2 regions of the Bovifimicola ammoniilytica genome follow, and region 1 is predicted to be linked to the other one. Evidence: predicted binding sites of a transcription regulator. Region 1 holds the regulator's gene; the other holds the start of a gene.
The links. The regulator NrdR, encoded in region 1, represses ribonucleotide reductase genes. The targets are predictions, from matches to a motif close to CACNANATNTNGTG.

Region 1 (7,951 bases):
CAGCTCATCATCTAACAAACAATAAAATACTATTGATAAATCCAGATACTCAAAGCTCGGAATCTCATTTAATAATTTCTCATTTGACTTAGTATTAATTAATTTATACACTATCCTTTTACTAATTTTGTTATAATCTTTAAAAATATCTACGTTAAAATTTATTTTTAAACTATGTTCATTATATAGCTCGTAGATTTCTTTAATTATCTGACCCTTGTCAGTTCCTTTCTTATATTCTTCATAATAAGAATTCAGATATATCGTTGGAGAAACATTTGATTCTTTATTTATTACAGTTAATGCCTCTAATTCTATGTCATTATTCTTAAGCACCTTATGTGTAGATACTATGCAATCATCGCCAAGTACATCTTCCATACCCTCTCTTACATAGTTCACAAATTCGTCATAGTTCATATAATCTCCTTATCCATTGTATTGTAAAGCGCTCCACTACTTAATTTTATACAATATATTTAAGAAAATTTCAATTAACATTTTGCAACAAATTATTAGTATGTTGTACAACACTTTGTACAATACACCAACCCATATGTATCATATAGTTACTTTGTAATTTTAATATGTCAATACTTTCTTATGGAAATTATATATATTTATAATGAATTTTTGGTAATATTGTATATATGTTTTCGATATGAACTCTTTTTTTCTCTTTCATTCAAAAAGGATTATATAATATCCATTCATTATTTATAAAAATGCCTTAAAATCAAAGAAAAACCCCACACTCTTTACAGAATGCGGGGTTAAAAAATGCCTTATTTTAAACTCTTGAAAGATACTCGCCTGTTCTTGTATCTATCTTAATCTTATCGCCCTGTTCAACGAATAATGGAACATATACTGTAGCACCTGTTTCAACTACTGCTGGTTTTGTAGCACCTGTAGCTGTATCACCTTTGAAACCTGGCTCTGTATCTGTAATCTCTAATTCAACGAACAATGGTGGTTCAATAGCGAATACATCACCGTTATGTGAACAAATTTTAACCATATCATTTTCTTTAACGAATTTAAGTGAATCGCCAACATTATCAGCATTTAATGCGATCTGGTCATATGTCTCAACGTCCATAAAGTGATATAAATCACCATCTGAATATAAATACTGCATATCCTTTCTATCGATTCTTGCCTGTGGACATTTTTCTGTAGGTCTGAAAGTTTTTTCAACCACACCACCGTTTTTGATGTTCTTTAATTTTGTTCTTACGAATGCTGCACCTTTACCTGGTTTAACATGCTGGAATTCAATAATCTGATAGATATTGTTATCCATCTCAATTGTTATACCATTTCTAAAATCGCCTGCTGATATCATATAGATATTCCTCCTTAAATTAACATACAAATTAAACTAATTAAGTTGTCCGATTATTATATCTGACATAGGAACGTATGCTTTTGCACACTCCACGAGCTTTTGAATTATAAAAAACTCAATAACTTTATTTATTCTATAATATTATTGACATTTTTTCAACTATTTTTTAGCAAATTCAACTAACTTTGACTGAATTTCCTTAGAAATATCTGCTATCGACTTATTATCAGTCTCAATAATAATATCTGCCACTTCTAGATATCTGCTTTTTCTCTTATTCATTAACTGTTCGATAAATTCAACATTCATATTTCCATTTAAAATAGGTCTGTCGTTACTATTCCTGACTCTTTCATATATTGTCTGTGGTGTTGCTGTAAGCAGAACAATTACTCCATTTTCTTTCATATGCTCTACATTTTCATCTTTAAGAACTGCCCCACCGCCACACGATACTATATTTCCTTTATTTTTCATAATCTCAATGAGACATTCAGTTTCAATGGTTCTAAAGCCCTCTTCACCATATTTATCAAAAATCTCCGATATTTTCATATTCTGGCTCTTAACTATGTAAGCATCCATATCAATTTCAGGAAGCGACATATCTTTTGATAATCTTGTTGATACAGTTGTCTTTCCAGCGCCCATAAAGCCTATAAGCATAATATTATAATCTAAATTTTTCATTTTAATCTCCTTTTACAGGCACTACACATTTTCTCAACCATCTCTGTATAATACTCTGCTTCGTTATGTACTTTTTCTAAGAATTTTTTTAATTCACCTGACTCTACCTGTCCCGGTGCTGATGCTTTTCCAACAGTTCCAAATGTAATGGTACTTCCACTAATCTCACCTACAAGCCTGCTTATCTTACCATCTTCGCCCATAGACATTGTTACAACAGGGATAGCTAAACATTTATCACTTGTAACTGTGGCATAAATTAATCTGTCCACATCTGACTTATCTTTTGGCATTACAGCTATCTTAGCAATATCTGCTCTAAGACTTTCCATCTTCTCAAGTCTTTTAATAATCTCTTCGCTATCAGGTGTCTTTTGAAAATCGTGATTTGACATAATTACCTTAGTATTTCTACGGTGTGCAGCGTTTACAATTCGTTCTACTGCTTCATCACCTGTAAACATTTCCACATCAATTATATCTACATTTCCATTTTCTAAGATATCAATTATAAGTTTCTCATACTTATCTCTTGATATTTCTTCATTTCCACCCTCAAAGCCTGTTCTGAAAGTAACGATAACACATTTATTTGTAATATCTTTGATTATTTTTAAACCGTTTAAAATATTTTCTATATCCCTGCTCTTATTTAGGAAATCTATTCTAAATTCTACCAAATCTGCACTGGAATCAGCAATTTTAACAGCCTGATTTCTTATTTCATCAATGTCTTCTGCCACAATTGGAACGCATACTTTAGGTAAACCCTCTCCAATTACGATATTGCCTATATGCAATTTCTTCATCTGTCTATCTGCCTTTCTGAAAATCATATTTATTCATAATATACCACAAGATTAGTTTTATGACAATTAACAACTAAATGTAATAATATGCTAATCTGATTATTGACATTAATTCTAACTGGGCTTACTATTAATTATGATTTGAAATTATTTACGTTTATATATTAATAATTATTCTATATAAATGTTAGAACGGAGGAAACTATGAGTACTAATATAACAGGACATACTACACTTACAGGATTACTTGGAAGTCCGGTTGCACACAGCATTTCACCTATGATGCATAACGAAGCATTTAATTTGCTCGGACTTGACTATGTATATTTATGCTTCGATGTTGGCGTTGATAATCTTAAAACTGCCGTTGATGGATTAAAGGTTATGGGCGTTCGTGGCTTCAACTGTACAATGCCTGACAAGAATCTTATGTGTGAATTAGTTGATGATTTAAGCCCTGCTGCGAAAATGATTGGTGCTGTCAATACAGTTATTAATGAAAATGGCAAATTAACAGGTCATAATACTGACGGTGTCGGATATATGCAGGCTGTTAAAGATGCTGGGCACGATATCATTGGTAAAAATATGACTTTACTTGGTGCTGGTGGTGCTGCTACAGCTATCTGTACACAGGCCGCATTAGATGGTGTTGCAAGCATTAACGTATTCAGCATTAAGGATCAGTTCTTTGATAGAGCAAAACATTTAGTTGATAATATTAATGCCAGCACAAACTGTAAAGCAAGTCTTTATGACCTCGCTGATAAAACAGAACTTAATAAAAGTATTGATAACAGTTATATCCTTACAAATGCAACAAGTGTCGGAATGGCTCCAAATACTGACAATTGTATCATCACTGATGAAAGCGTATTAAGAAGTGATTTGATTGTTTCAGATGTAATTTATAATCCAATGGAGACAAAATTGCTTAAGATGGCTAAGGCTCATGGCTGTAAGACATTTAACGGATTATATATGTTATTATATCAAGGTGCTGAAGCATTTAAAATCTGGACAGGACAGGATATGCCTGTTAAAGAAATCAAAGCAAAATATTTTGATAAATAATTCAATATTATTTAAAATATCCGCCTGTAACACAACATTATTAATCTTATGTGTGCTACAGACGGACATTTATTCTAAGCAATTCGTTCCATTTTATTTATTAGATTTTCTTAATTCTCTTCTATAAGTCCATAAAACAATTTTCTCTAAATAACGTTTTAACACAATCTGTATCTCTTCTTTTGGATGAATTGGTTTCACAAGGATTGTATACATATTTACCCTGTTTGCACCAAATACATCTGTAAATATCTGGTCTCCAACAAACATTGTCTCATCTTTATCAGTTCCTAACACATCAAATGCCTTAGTATAACTTTTCTTAGATGGCTTATGTGCATCATAAATATATTTTGTACCTAATTTATCCGCAAATGGCTTAACCCTGTATTCTTTATTATTTGATATAAGGCATGTCTTAAAACCGATTTCTTTCAAATGCTTAAATAATTTAATAACTCTCTCATCTTCCGGTGCTCCATGAGGCACTAATGTATTATCCACATCAAATAATATTCCTCTATATCCTCTATTATAATATTCCTGAAAATCTATTACATACGTGCTGTCTTTATATTCATCAGGATAAAAACTTCGAAATATCTTCATCGTTCCTCCATAAATATTCGTCTGAAATTACACTTTTATAATCATTTGTAAGTTTAATCTCATTATCATATTTTTATCACATATTTTATATCACAAACTTATAAATCCAGTAATAACTTATTTATCTAATAATTTCTTTATCTCGTCCATAAATGTATTAACATCTTTGAATTCTCTATATACTGAAGCAAATCTTACATAAGCAACTGAATCGAAATCTTTTAATTTATTCATAACCATTTCTCCGATTTCGTTACTGCTTACTTCCTTCTCATCACGATTGAAAATATTGTTCTCAATCTCGTCAACTATATCTGTAATCTGCTTCATTGATACAGGACGTTTATGGCAGGAACGGATTATTCCCGCTTCTATCTTAGAGCGGTCATATGGTTCTCTTGTCTGGTCTTTCTTAATTACTATTAGTGGTAATGTTTCTATCTTCTCATAAGTAGTATATCTTTTACCACAATTTTCACATTGTCTTCTTCGTCTAATTGAATTGTTCTCTGCCGGTCTTGAATCTACTACCTTTGTACTTTCTTTATTACAATATGGACACTTCATATTTACCTCACTTCTGAGCTATTTATCAATTTTAATAAATCTCTTAAAATTTTGCTATAATTATAAATAATAAACCTTTTTTGGTCAAGTAAAAATGCCCTGTAAAATTAGTATTTGCTGATTATATTTTTCTTTTTATTACTTATTATTTCTCTATCTAAGGTGGTTTATTTTGCTGACAATTCTTTTTCCCCTAATATATCAGATAACATATCAAAATTCACATTTTTTAATTATATCATCTTCTTTAACCTGTACCAGGATGATTTCTTCTCCCACCTGCTTTATGCATCTGAAAGGAATTACATACTCTGTATCTCTCCCAAAAAGACCGCATAATTTTGGTATCCCCGGTACAATAATTGCAATTATACAGCCATTTTTCATATCAAATTCTACGTCTGATACGCAACCTAATCTCTTGCAGTCACATTGATTTATGACTTCTTTTTCCCTAAGTTCGCATAACCTCATAACTAACCCCATTTCTGCTTTCAATTCTGACTCAAATAATTTCTCATTGACTTCAGTGCGTTTTTCTCTAACCTGCTGACCTGTGCCTGGGATATTCCTATCTCGCTCGCTACCTCCATCTGTGTACTGCCTTTAAAAAAACGCATTTCTATAATATTTCTTTCTCTGTTAGTAAGTCTCTTCATTGCATCGTTAAGTGCCATTTTCTCGACCCAGTTATCTTCCTTATTATATTTATCACTTATCTGATCCATTACATATAAAGTATCTCCACCCTCGGAATATACCGGTTCAAATAATGATACAGGACTTTGAATGGCATCAAGTGCATATACTACTTCCTCTTTTGTGAGTCCGATTTCTTCCGCTATTTCTGTAACAGTAGGTTCTTTGCCAAGCTTCTTAGTAAGCATTTCCTTTGAATATATTGCCTTATAAGCTATATCTCTTAAAGAACGACTTACCCGGATTGAGTTATTATCTCTTAGAAATCTACGTATCTCACCCAAAATCATAGGGACAGCATATGTCGAGAACTTTACGCCTACACTTCTGTCAAAGTTATCAATTGCCTTTATTAATCCTATGCAGCCAATTTGAAATAAATCATCAATATTTTCATTGTTTCCGGAAAATCTCTTAGTTATGCTAAGTACAAGTCGTAAATTTCCTTGTATAAATTTCTCCCTTGCCTCTTTGTCTCCTTTCTCAATTCTATCCCATAATTCTTCCTGTTCTTTACTTTTTAAAAGTGGTAATTTTGCCGTATTTACACCACATATTTCAACCTTATTATAAAGAGACATATCCCCATTCCTCCATCATTTTATTTCTCTTTAAAATGATTAACGAAATAGGGATATTTTATACTGTTCTATATATTATTTTATTTGGAAAAAACTTCCACATTGTGCCAAAGCGGACCATCACCACTGCCTAGGTTAAGCCCTGCATTTATGGCATTATATACATAATTTTTAGCATTTTTTATACTGTTATACACGTCTTCCCCCATAGCAAGATTGCACGCAATTGCTGATGATAATGTACAACCTGTTCCATGAGTATTATTATTATCTATTCTCTCTGCCCTGAACCACTTAACACCATCTTTATCATATAATAAATCATCCGCACACGTAGCAAGATGTCCACCCTTTATCAAAATGGTATTATTGTTTTTTTCAAATATCTTCTTTGCGGCAGTAACCATATCATTTACATCTTCTATCTTAACATCACTAAGTACCTCTGCCTCAGGAATATTCGGTGTAATTACTGTCGCCATAGGTATAAGCCCGTTAACTAAGATATCCATTGCATCATCATTAAGTAACATACAGCCACTTGTTGACACCATTACCGGATCTAAAACTATATATTTCGGTTTATAATTCTCTAGATATTTAATAATAACCTTTATAATTTCTACATTTGATACCATTCCTATTTTGACTGCATCAGGAACAATATCATCAAAAACTGCATCTATCTGTTTACCTACAAATTCAGGTTCAACATCATATACACCGAACACACCTTTTGTATTCTGTGCTGTTACTGCTGTTATTACACTCATTCCAAATACATTATGTGCCGACATTGTCTTTAAATCTGCCTGTATTCCTGCACCACCACTTGAATCTGAGCCAGCTATAGTCAAAACTTTTTTTACTTCTTTCATATTCATCTCCATTCTATTCTACTTCATAAATAATTTTATCATTTTTACAACTAATGGTGTAGTCTCATAAGACATAAGTGTTTCTCTTGCTAATACCGGGTCGTCAGTAATTATCATGTCTGCACCATTTTCTATCATATCATTTATTGCTTCTGCATTATTTACTGTCCAGACATATACATCTTTACCGGCATTATGTGCATCATCGATAAGTTGCTCTGTTGCAAATGAATAATTTATACTAAGTGCATCTGCATAGGTTACTCCTGAGAAATCTCCATATGCAACATGAAGTATATATCCCGTCTTAATTTCAGGGTCGCTGTTCTTAACTTTCTTAAGTGCTTTTGCCTGAAATGAAGTAACTACACAATCGTCTTTCATATCATATTCATTAATAATATCTACTACTGACTGCTCTAGGTTTTTCTCATGTCCGGTTAATTTTATCTCAATATTTAATTTAAGTCTGCCCTTTGCCATCTCCATAACCTCTTCTAGAGTTGGTATATGAGTATCCTTAAATTCATCTGAAAACCATATGCCGACGTCAACATTTTCTATTTCTTCATAGTTGACTGTCCATATATTATTCTTAATACCTGCCACACGTTTCAAATTAGAATCATGAAGTACAACAACTCTTCCATCTTTTGTCTCCTGTACATCTAATTCAACATAATCAGCTAAGTT
Region 2 (7,951 bases), on a different contig from region 1:
CTTTCATGATGCGTTTCATGTGTTATGATGTTTGTTGTTAGCACTCACTTGATTAGAGTGCTAATTACTTCATATCCATAAGATATCACTTGAGTTTTCATTTGTCAACACTAATTTTAAAAAATTTTTATATTTATTATTTTTTACTATTTTTCGTTTACCTTACGTTCTCACAACCTTTATTTACTGCATTTAAAAATCTCTTTTGAACTTCTGCTTCTATATTATCTTTCATATATTCATCTATGTCACTATATATAACTCCGCCAGCCATAAATGAATGTCCGCCGCCGTCGCCGATTCCTTTCAATGCTTCTGCAGTAAGCTTTCCCGAATGTATCTTTTCATCAACGCTTCGTACTGATAACTTATATCCGCCATTTCTATCGGCATATACTATACAGACATTCACCTCATTTAGAGATAAGATGAAATCTGAAATCATGGCTATAAGCCCATCATTACAATCAAATGGAATATAAGCAAAACCAATTCCGTTAATAACACTTATATTCTCAATTGCAGCACCATATGCTTTTAAATCAGACATTTCCATATTATTAATGTAGAATTTGGTTATCTTGTCATTATCAGCATATTTATATAAATATCCAAACATTTCTATATCTAATTCTGTTACACCTCTTGTAAGTGAAGCTGTATCCATTCTAAGCCCATACATTAACGCTGATGCAACATTTCTGTCCATTGGGGTTCCACTTTCTACATAATATTCAGTTACTAATGTTGCACATGAACCAGCTATTCTTATATCTTTATATCTATAAGTACATTCTATAAAGGTTGGATGATGGTCTATACATGCTACCTCATCACCCGGTAAATCATTGAAATTCGAATTATATTTCTGTCCATCAATTGTTACTATATAATCCTCTTCCTGCATATCAGTAATCTGATTATATTCCTTAATATCAATTCCGAATTCCGTAAGCATCTTCTTTGTCGATATCTTGTCAATTGCTCCACAATAGCATAAGGTTGTCTCAATATCATGTTTCTTTAGGAACTGCTGCATACCAAATGCACTCGCTATCGCATCAGGATCCGGGAAATTATGTGTCTGTAAATAAGTCTTATGCCCCTTTAATAACTCTACTAAATCATTCCAAGCCATATTTCTTCCTCATTTCTATGTCATTTTTTTCTTTTTCACATTAATTACTTATCCAAACCCTATATTATTACTTATCTTTCAATAAGTCTACCAGCTTTCAGAACATTTTCAATAATAAAGAATGTCGCTTGCGACATTCTCCGCCTGCGGCGGATTACGATAGCAACATTTTCCGCTCCGCCGCAATGCGATCCTCGCGGAGCGTTATTTACTTAACAGGACAATTTCAACGAAATTTCCTGATAAGTAAATAAAAGCCGAATTATTGAATAACTCGGCTTTAAATCATCTATTTACTTACTGTTTTCCACAAATCTCCATAATTCCCTTAAGTACTTCATCTACTTTATCCATATAAGCATTTTCACCCATATGTCCGATTCTTATTACTTTTCCCTCGAATTCGCCAAACGAACCTGCAAGCATAATACCATATCTTTTCTTCATTTCTTCTAATATATAATCTGCTGTCATTCCCTCAGGCACATTAAATACTGTTACAGTATTAGAGAAGCCTGAATTCTGATAAAATGTAAAGCCAGCTTCCTTAAGTGTTGTTCTTACCTTATCAGCTACCTGTGCGTGTCTCTTTAAAATATCTCTATCATTCTTGATATTATCAAATGCTACTCTTAATCCATATATATCACTTATTGGCATTGTATAAGGAAACCATTTCTTTTCATAATATCCGTCAAATATTGTAAGATTAGCATAAAATGCTGCAATCGGTGTCTTTCTGTTATGCATTGCCTTTTTAGCATCATCACTTATTACCACAAATGTAAGTCCCGGAGGTGCTGATACTGCTTTCTGGGAGCCTCCACACAGTAAATCAATCTGGAATTCATCAACATTTACATATTCACCAAACATTGCTGATACCGAATCTACTACTGTCATTATTCCGTATTTCTTTAATAGAGGACAAATTCTTGAAATGTCATTTAACATACCACTTGGTGTATCACAATGTACTACTGTGGCATATTTGAAATCATGATTTTTCTCTAAGAATTTTTCTAAATCTTCTATATTAATTGTGTTTTTATAATCAACTGTGTACATTGTAGGTACTCCGCCATACATTGTAACAAAATCTTTAAAACCATTTCCATACAGACCATTGTCGATAACTAATACCTTATCGCCCGGTTCTGTAAGGCTTGCACATGCTGCCTCTAATCCTAAGATTCCCTCTCCACCGAGGATTAATGTTTCATTCTTAGTTCCAAGAAGTTCACTTATAAGTTCACATGTTTCTTTATAAAATTCACAAAATGATGTATCCAAATCAGGGTTGGTACATTCTTTCATTCTTGCCATTCTTACATTTCCGGCAACCTGTGTTGGTCCGGGAGTCATAATCTTATACATAGAATTCCTCTTTTCTAAGCCTGCCGCTCGTTATTTTTATCATTGTTGATGCACTATAGATAATATTTTTTCTACTATCATTTTCGCTACTATCATAATTTATGCTTTGTCAGTTTATTATTTTTCCTATTTTGTAGCAAATATTTTAGCTGCTGCTTTTTTAAGTCTTACAGATATAGGAAGTACAATAATTGCTGCCACACCCACCTGAACAAGGTTTCCAGGAATTGAACTTACAGGTGCAACCCAGTTTCCATATATAACACCCTCTGCGATGTAATATCCAGCAACCTTGATAACTGCTGCCACAATAATTGCAATAAGATTTACGACGTATGAATTACGTTTCTCAGTAATCTTACCAACTGCAAATCCCATTAAGCCTACGATAACAAGTGTAAATGGAGCCCATGTAGCCCAGAAGCCTGATATCATATCAAAGAGTCCCATACCAATTCCACCTGCAATCATACCTGTTTTCCATCCAAATACAATAGCTGCGATAAAGAGTGGAATATTTCCAAGGTGAATAAGCCCACCATTAGCTGCTATTGGAAGCTTAATATTAATAAATGCAGTAAATACATAAGTAAGTGCGATAAATACCGCATCAATAGCCAGTTCTCTTATCTTCTCTGATGTTGTTGCAGCACTTTTTTCATTTTTAGCAATATTTTCCATATATTTTCTCTCCAATCCTTAACTTAGTTATTCCGTAACTTAGTTATATGTATTATTTTTTAAAGAATATCATAAAATGTCTTTTTTTAAATAGCCAGTTTTTATCTTTTTAACCATACCACTTATAACTATTATACGCATTTTTCCCTATATTACGTTATTCTTATGGTTTACATTTTATATACAATATCTTGTATCTACATTTTTATGTTAATCTATATTTAGTGTTTTGTTATAGACAAATTATTTTAGTAATGCTATAATTAATACGTTTCATCGCATCGGGCGAAAATTCAATATTTTTTAATAATTACCACATTATATTTTCGTATATATTTATTAATAATTCCGAAAATATAACTATATAAAACATATATTTTCATACAATGAAAAGAAAATTTTACAGACATATTGCAAGGAGGAAAAAAATGAAGGTAATTAAGCGCGACGGCAGACATGTCGATTATGACCGCAACAAAATTGTTATTGCTATTCAGAAAGCAAATGACGAAGTTGAACCATATGAGCAGATTTCAGAAGAGAAGATTTATAACATAGTTGCTTCTATCGAAAATCGTGGTTTGGCAGAGATGCAGGTCGAAGATATCCAGGATATCATTGAACAGAAACTTATGCAGGAGAAGAAATTCGTTCTTGCTAAAACATATATTATTTACCGTTATACAAGAGAAATGGTTCGTAAGGCTAATACAACCGATGAATCAATTCTAAGCCTTATTAAGAATAGTAATAAAGATGTTATGGAAGAAAATTCTAACAAAAATGCAATCATTGCCTCTACACAAAGAGATTTGATTGCCGGTGAAGTTTCTAAAGACCTGACTAAACGTGTACTTCTTCCTGAGAAGATTGTAAAGGCTCATGAAGATGGTGTGTTACATTTCCATGATGCTGATTATTTTCTTCAATCAATCTTTAACTGCTGCCTTATTAATATAGGAGATATGCTTGATAATGGTACAGTTATGAATGCTAAATTAATCGAGAGTCCAAAGAGCTTTCAGGTTGCCTGTACTGTTATGACACAGATTATCTCTGCTGTTGCTTCAAGCCAGTATGGTGGACAATCCGTTGATATAAGACATTTAGGTAAATATTTGCGCAAAAGTCGTGAAAAATATAAGAAACATTATGAATCTAAATATGCCGGTAAGATATCTCCTGAACTTATGGAGCAGTTCATTAACGACAGATTATATGATGAATTACGTTCAGGTGTGCAGACTATACAGTACCAGATTAACACATTGATGACTACTAACGGCCAGTCACCATTCGTTACTCTGTTCCTTAACCTTGATAAAGATGATGAATATATCGAGGAAAATGCAATGATTATAGAAGAGATTTTAAAGCAGCGCCTTGAGGGAATAAAAAATGAAAAAGGAGTATATGTTACTCCTGCATTTCCTAAACTAATCTATGTACTAGACGAACATAACTGTCTTAAAGGCGGTAAATATGATTATATAACCAAATTAGCTGTAAAATGTTCTTCTAGGCGACTCTATCCTGACTACATTTCAGCTAAGAAAATGCGTGAAAATTATGAAGGCAATGTATTCAGTTGTATGGGCTGCCGAAGCTTCTTAAGTCCATGGAAAGATGAAAATGGCAATTATAAATGGGATGGAAGATTTAATCAGGGTGTTGTAAGTCTTAATCTTCCTCAGATAGGTATAATTGCAAATGGTGACGAAGAAGTTTTCTGGCAATTAATGGAAGAAAGATTATCTCTGTGCTTTGAAGCATTGATGTGCAGACACCATGCATTAGAGGGTACTCTATCTAATGTAAGCCCAATTCACTGGCAATATGGTGCTATTGCAAGACTTAATAAAGACGAACCTATCGATAAATTATTACATGATGGATATTCTACTATTTCTCTTGGCTACATCGGTTTATATGAGGTAACTAAGTTAATGACAGGTGTGTCACATACTGATCCAAAAGGACTTGAATTCGCACTTAAAGTAATGAACAGGCTTCGTGCAGCTACAGACACCTGGAAAGAAAATACAGGTATTGGCTTTGGTCTATACGGAACTCCTGCTGAAAGTCTCTGCTATAGATTTGCAAGAATTGATAAACAGAAATTCGGTGACATTCCAGATGTTACTGATAAAGGTTACTATACTAACTCTTATCACGTTGATGTCCGCGAGAAAATCGATGCATTCTCTAAATTCAAATTTGAAAGCCAGTTCCAGAAGATTTCTTCAGGCGGTGCTATTTCTTACGTTGAGATACCAAATATGCGCAACAACCTGCAGGCATTAGAAGAAATCGTTAAATTTATCTACGATAATATACAATATGCTGAATTTAATACCAAATCTGACTACTGTCACGTATGCGGTTTTGATGGCGAAATTATAATTAATGATGATTTAGAATGGGAATGTCCACAATGTCACAACAAAGACCATTCTAAAATGAATGTTACAAGACGTACATGTGGATATCTTGGTGAAAATTTCTGGAATGTCGGTAAGACTAAGGAAATTAATGCAAGAGTTCTTCATATCTGATATATCTAAAATATAAGATATCTGATTCTTAAGCTTTAGAAAGGTTAAATATATTATGAATTATGCAGATATAAAACAATATGATGTTGCAAATGGTCCAGGAATACGAATCTCTTTATTCGTAAGTGGCTGTAATCATCATTGTAAAGGCTGCTTTAATGAAGAAGCATGGGATTTTAATTACGGCAAACCATTTACTGATGAAACAATTGATACAATTATAGAATATCTTAACAGTCCTCATATCGCAGGCTTAACACTCCTTGGCGGCGAACCAATGGAGCCAGTTAACCAGAAAGCACTTCTTCCATTGGTTAAACGTGTTAAGGATACTTATCCTGACAAATCCATCTGGTGTTTCACAGGTTTTAGATTTGATGATGATATTCTAGGCAAAATGTATGACAAGGTTCCAGAAACTAAGGAATTACTTGCCAGATTTGATGTTATGGTAGACGGTAAATTTATAGAAGAACTTAAAAGTGTAAGTCTTGTATTCAAAGGTTCATCTAACCAGAGAACCATTATGGTACAGGAATCTTTACAAAAAGGCGAAATCGTCCTCTGGACACCACCTGAAAACAAATATTAATAAAATGCTATAATATTAATTTGAAATTATATAGGAAACGAGGTCCCTTATGGAAAAGATAAAAATACAATACTTAAACAATGATATCAAGAAGCTTGAATATATAGACGGTAAATCTGACTGGATAGATTTACGTTGTGCAGAACGTGTTGAATTAAAAGCAGGTGAATTTAAGCTTATCCATCTCGGAGTTGCAATGCAGCTGCCTGACGGATACGAAGCTCATATTCTTCCACGCAGCAGTACATTTAAGAATTTTGGAATTATTCAGGCTAATTCAATGGGTATCGTAGATGAATCTTATTGTGGTCCTAATGATTGGTTCTATTTTCCTGCTATCGCACTCAGAGATACAGTAATTGAGCCAAACGACAGAATATGTCAGTTCAGAATTGAGAAACACCAGCCACAGATAGTATTTGAAGAAGTTGAAAGATTAGAAAATGTTGACCGTGGTGGTATCGGAAGCACTGGTAAAAATTAGAATAATAGTTCAAAATAAAACACCTAATCAAAGCCTTAAAATATAATCAATTGATCCAAAATTGTAATTTAAAAAGCCAAAATATTACAGTTCATATACAATGATTTTCTTATTCATAAGATTGTATATGAACTGTTTTTATCTCTCACCTTTTAATTCCAAATCCAATAACTTCGCTAAGGGTTCCATTGCATTTAACTCCTCCTGGACCGTATTAGTCTGTGCCCCTGCCTCTATAAGCATTGATTTAGGTCTTAAATGCAGATTATACTGGTATGCCTGTATATAATTTTTCCTAGTAAACCCTGAGAAATACTCTTCAGCTAAAACTTTCATCTGTAAACTAAAAGCAAGATTCTGTTCACGATACGGATTATACAGATATCCTATTTCACCAATACTGTTGAGTCTGCTTATTCCATTGAAGAACATAATTTTAGCGGTCTGCTTACCATTGACCTCCGTAACCAGATGCAGATTATCATTCACACCATCCCTATGTAAATCTATTACAACTTCTATACTAGGATTCTCTGCTAGTACCTGTGCAACTCTTTCATATGCATAATCATATGCTTTATGTCTGTCAAGCACACCATTTACATAATCAAAGGAATCTTTAAGATGTATAACATTATAACCATATGTTTCCGTCAGTAATTTCGTAAGATAATCCCCAACACCTATTATCGTAGTGTTTACATCTCCACTTACACTGTCTGCAAATGCCTCCTGTCCATGTGTATGATAAATCAATATCTGAGGCATATTACTAGCTGTCTGCATCTTCATATCCATCGCCATTAATTTATTAGCATCTATATCCTCTGGATATAATGTCGTACTTGAAACAACGGTATAAAATTTACTCATAAGATAATCGTAAGTCAAGTCCTCTGTCTTAATATCCTGTAACTTCTTAAATTCCTGTCCTGCTGTTTCAACACTATTATCAGATTTATTAGCATCTGTTCCATTTGAATCCGTTATTTTGCCTGTGCCCTCCTCCTTTCTATCACCATTTCCATTTATATTTTCATTGTTATCATTTCCGTTATTACTTTTACCATTATTTTTATTATTACTATCATTACCACTATTATTTCCATTATTATTGCTGTTAT

Region 2: nrdD (anaerobic ribonucleoside-triphosphate reductase) is a predicted target of NrdR. The motif match lies at 3,379-3,392, and genes of this name have one in related genera.

Annotation. Positions count from the first base shown of each region.
Region 1 is NZ_JAOQJN010000007.1:161,100-169,050, reverse strand. Features, by position in the region: gene OCV48_RS10595 (DUF5688 family protein) at 1-420, opposite strand, end outside; gene efp (elongation factor P) at 791-1,348, opposite strand; gene OCV48_RS10585 (shikimate kinase) at 1,511-2,041, opposite strand; gene aroD (type I 3-dehydroquinate dehydratase) at 2,038-2,850, opposite strand; gene OCV48_RS10575 (shikimate dehydrogenase) at 3,055-3,924, shown strand; gene OCV48_RS10570 (YqeG family HAD IIIA-type phosphatase) at 4,018-4,533, opposite strand; gene nrdR (transcriptional regulator NrdR) at 4,651-5,100, opposite strand; gene OCV48_RS10560 (PRC-barrel domain-containing protein) at 5,314-5,598, opposite strand; gene sigG (RNA polymerase sporulation sigma factor SigG) at 5,595-6,380, opposite strand; gene thiD (bifunctional hydroxymethylpyrimidine kinase/phosphomethylpyrimidine kinase) at 6,461-7,258, opposite strand; gene OCV48_RS10545 (glycerophosphodiester phosphodiesterase) at 7,277-7,951, opposite strand, start outside.
Region 2 is NZ_JAOQJN010000004.1:64,734-72,684, reverse strand. Features, by position in the region: gene OCV48_RS06050 (DHH family phosphoesterase) at 158-1,138, opposite strand; gene OCV48_RS06045 (pyridoxal-phosphate-dependent aminotransferase family protein) at 1,436-2,515, opposite strand; gene OCV48_RS06040 (ECF transporter S component) at 2,642-3,196, opposite strand; gene nrdD (anaerobic ribonucleoside-triphosphate reductase) at 3,625-5,751, shown strand; gene nrdG (anaerobic ribonucleoside-triphosphate reductase activating protein) at 5,807-6,343, shown strand; gene OCV48_RS06025 (dUTP diphosphatase) at 6,393-6,827, shown strand; gene OCV48_RS06020 (stage II sporulation protein P) at 6,966-7,951, opposite strand, start outside.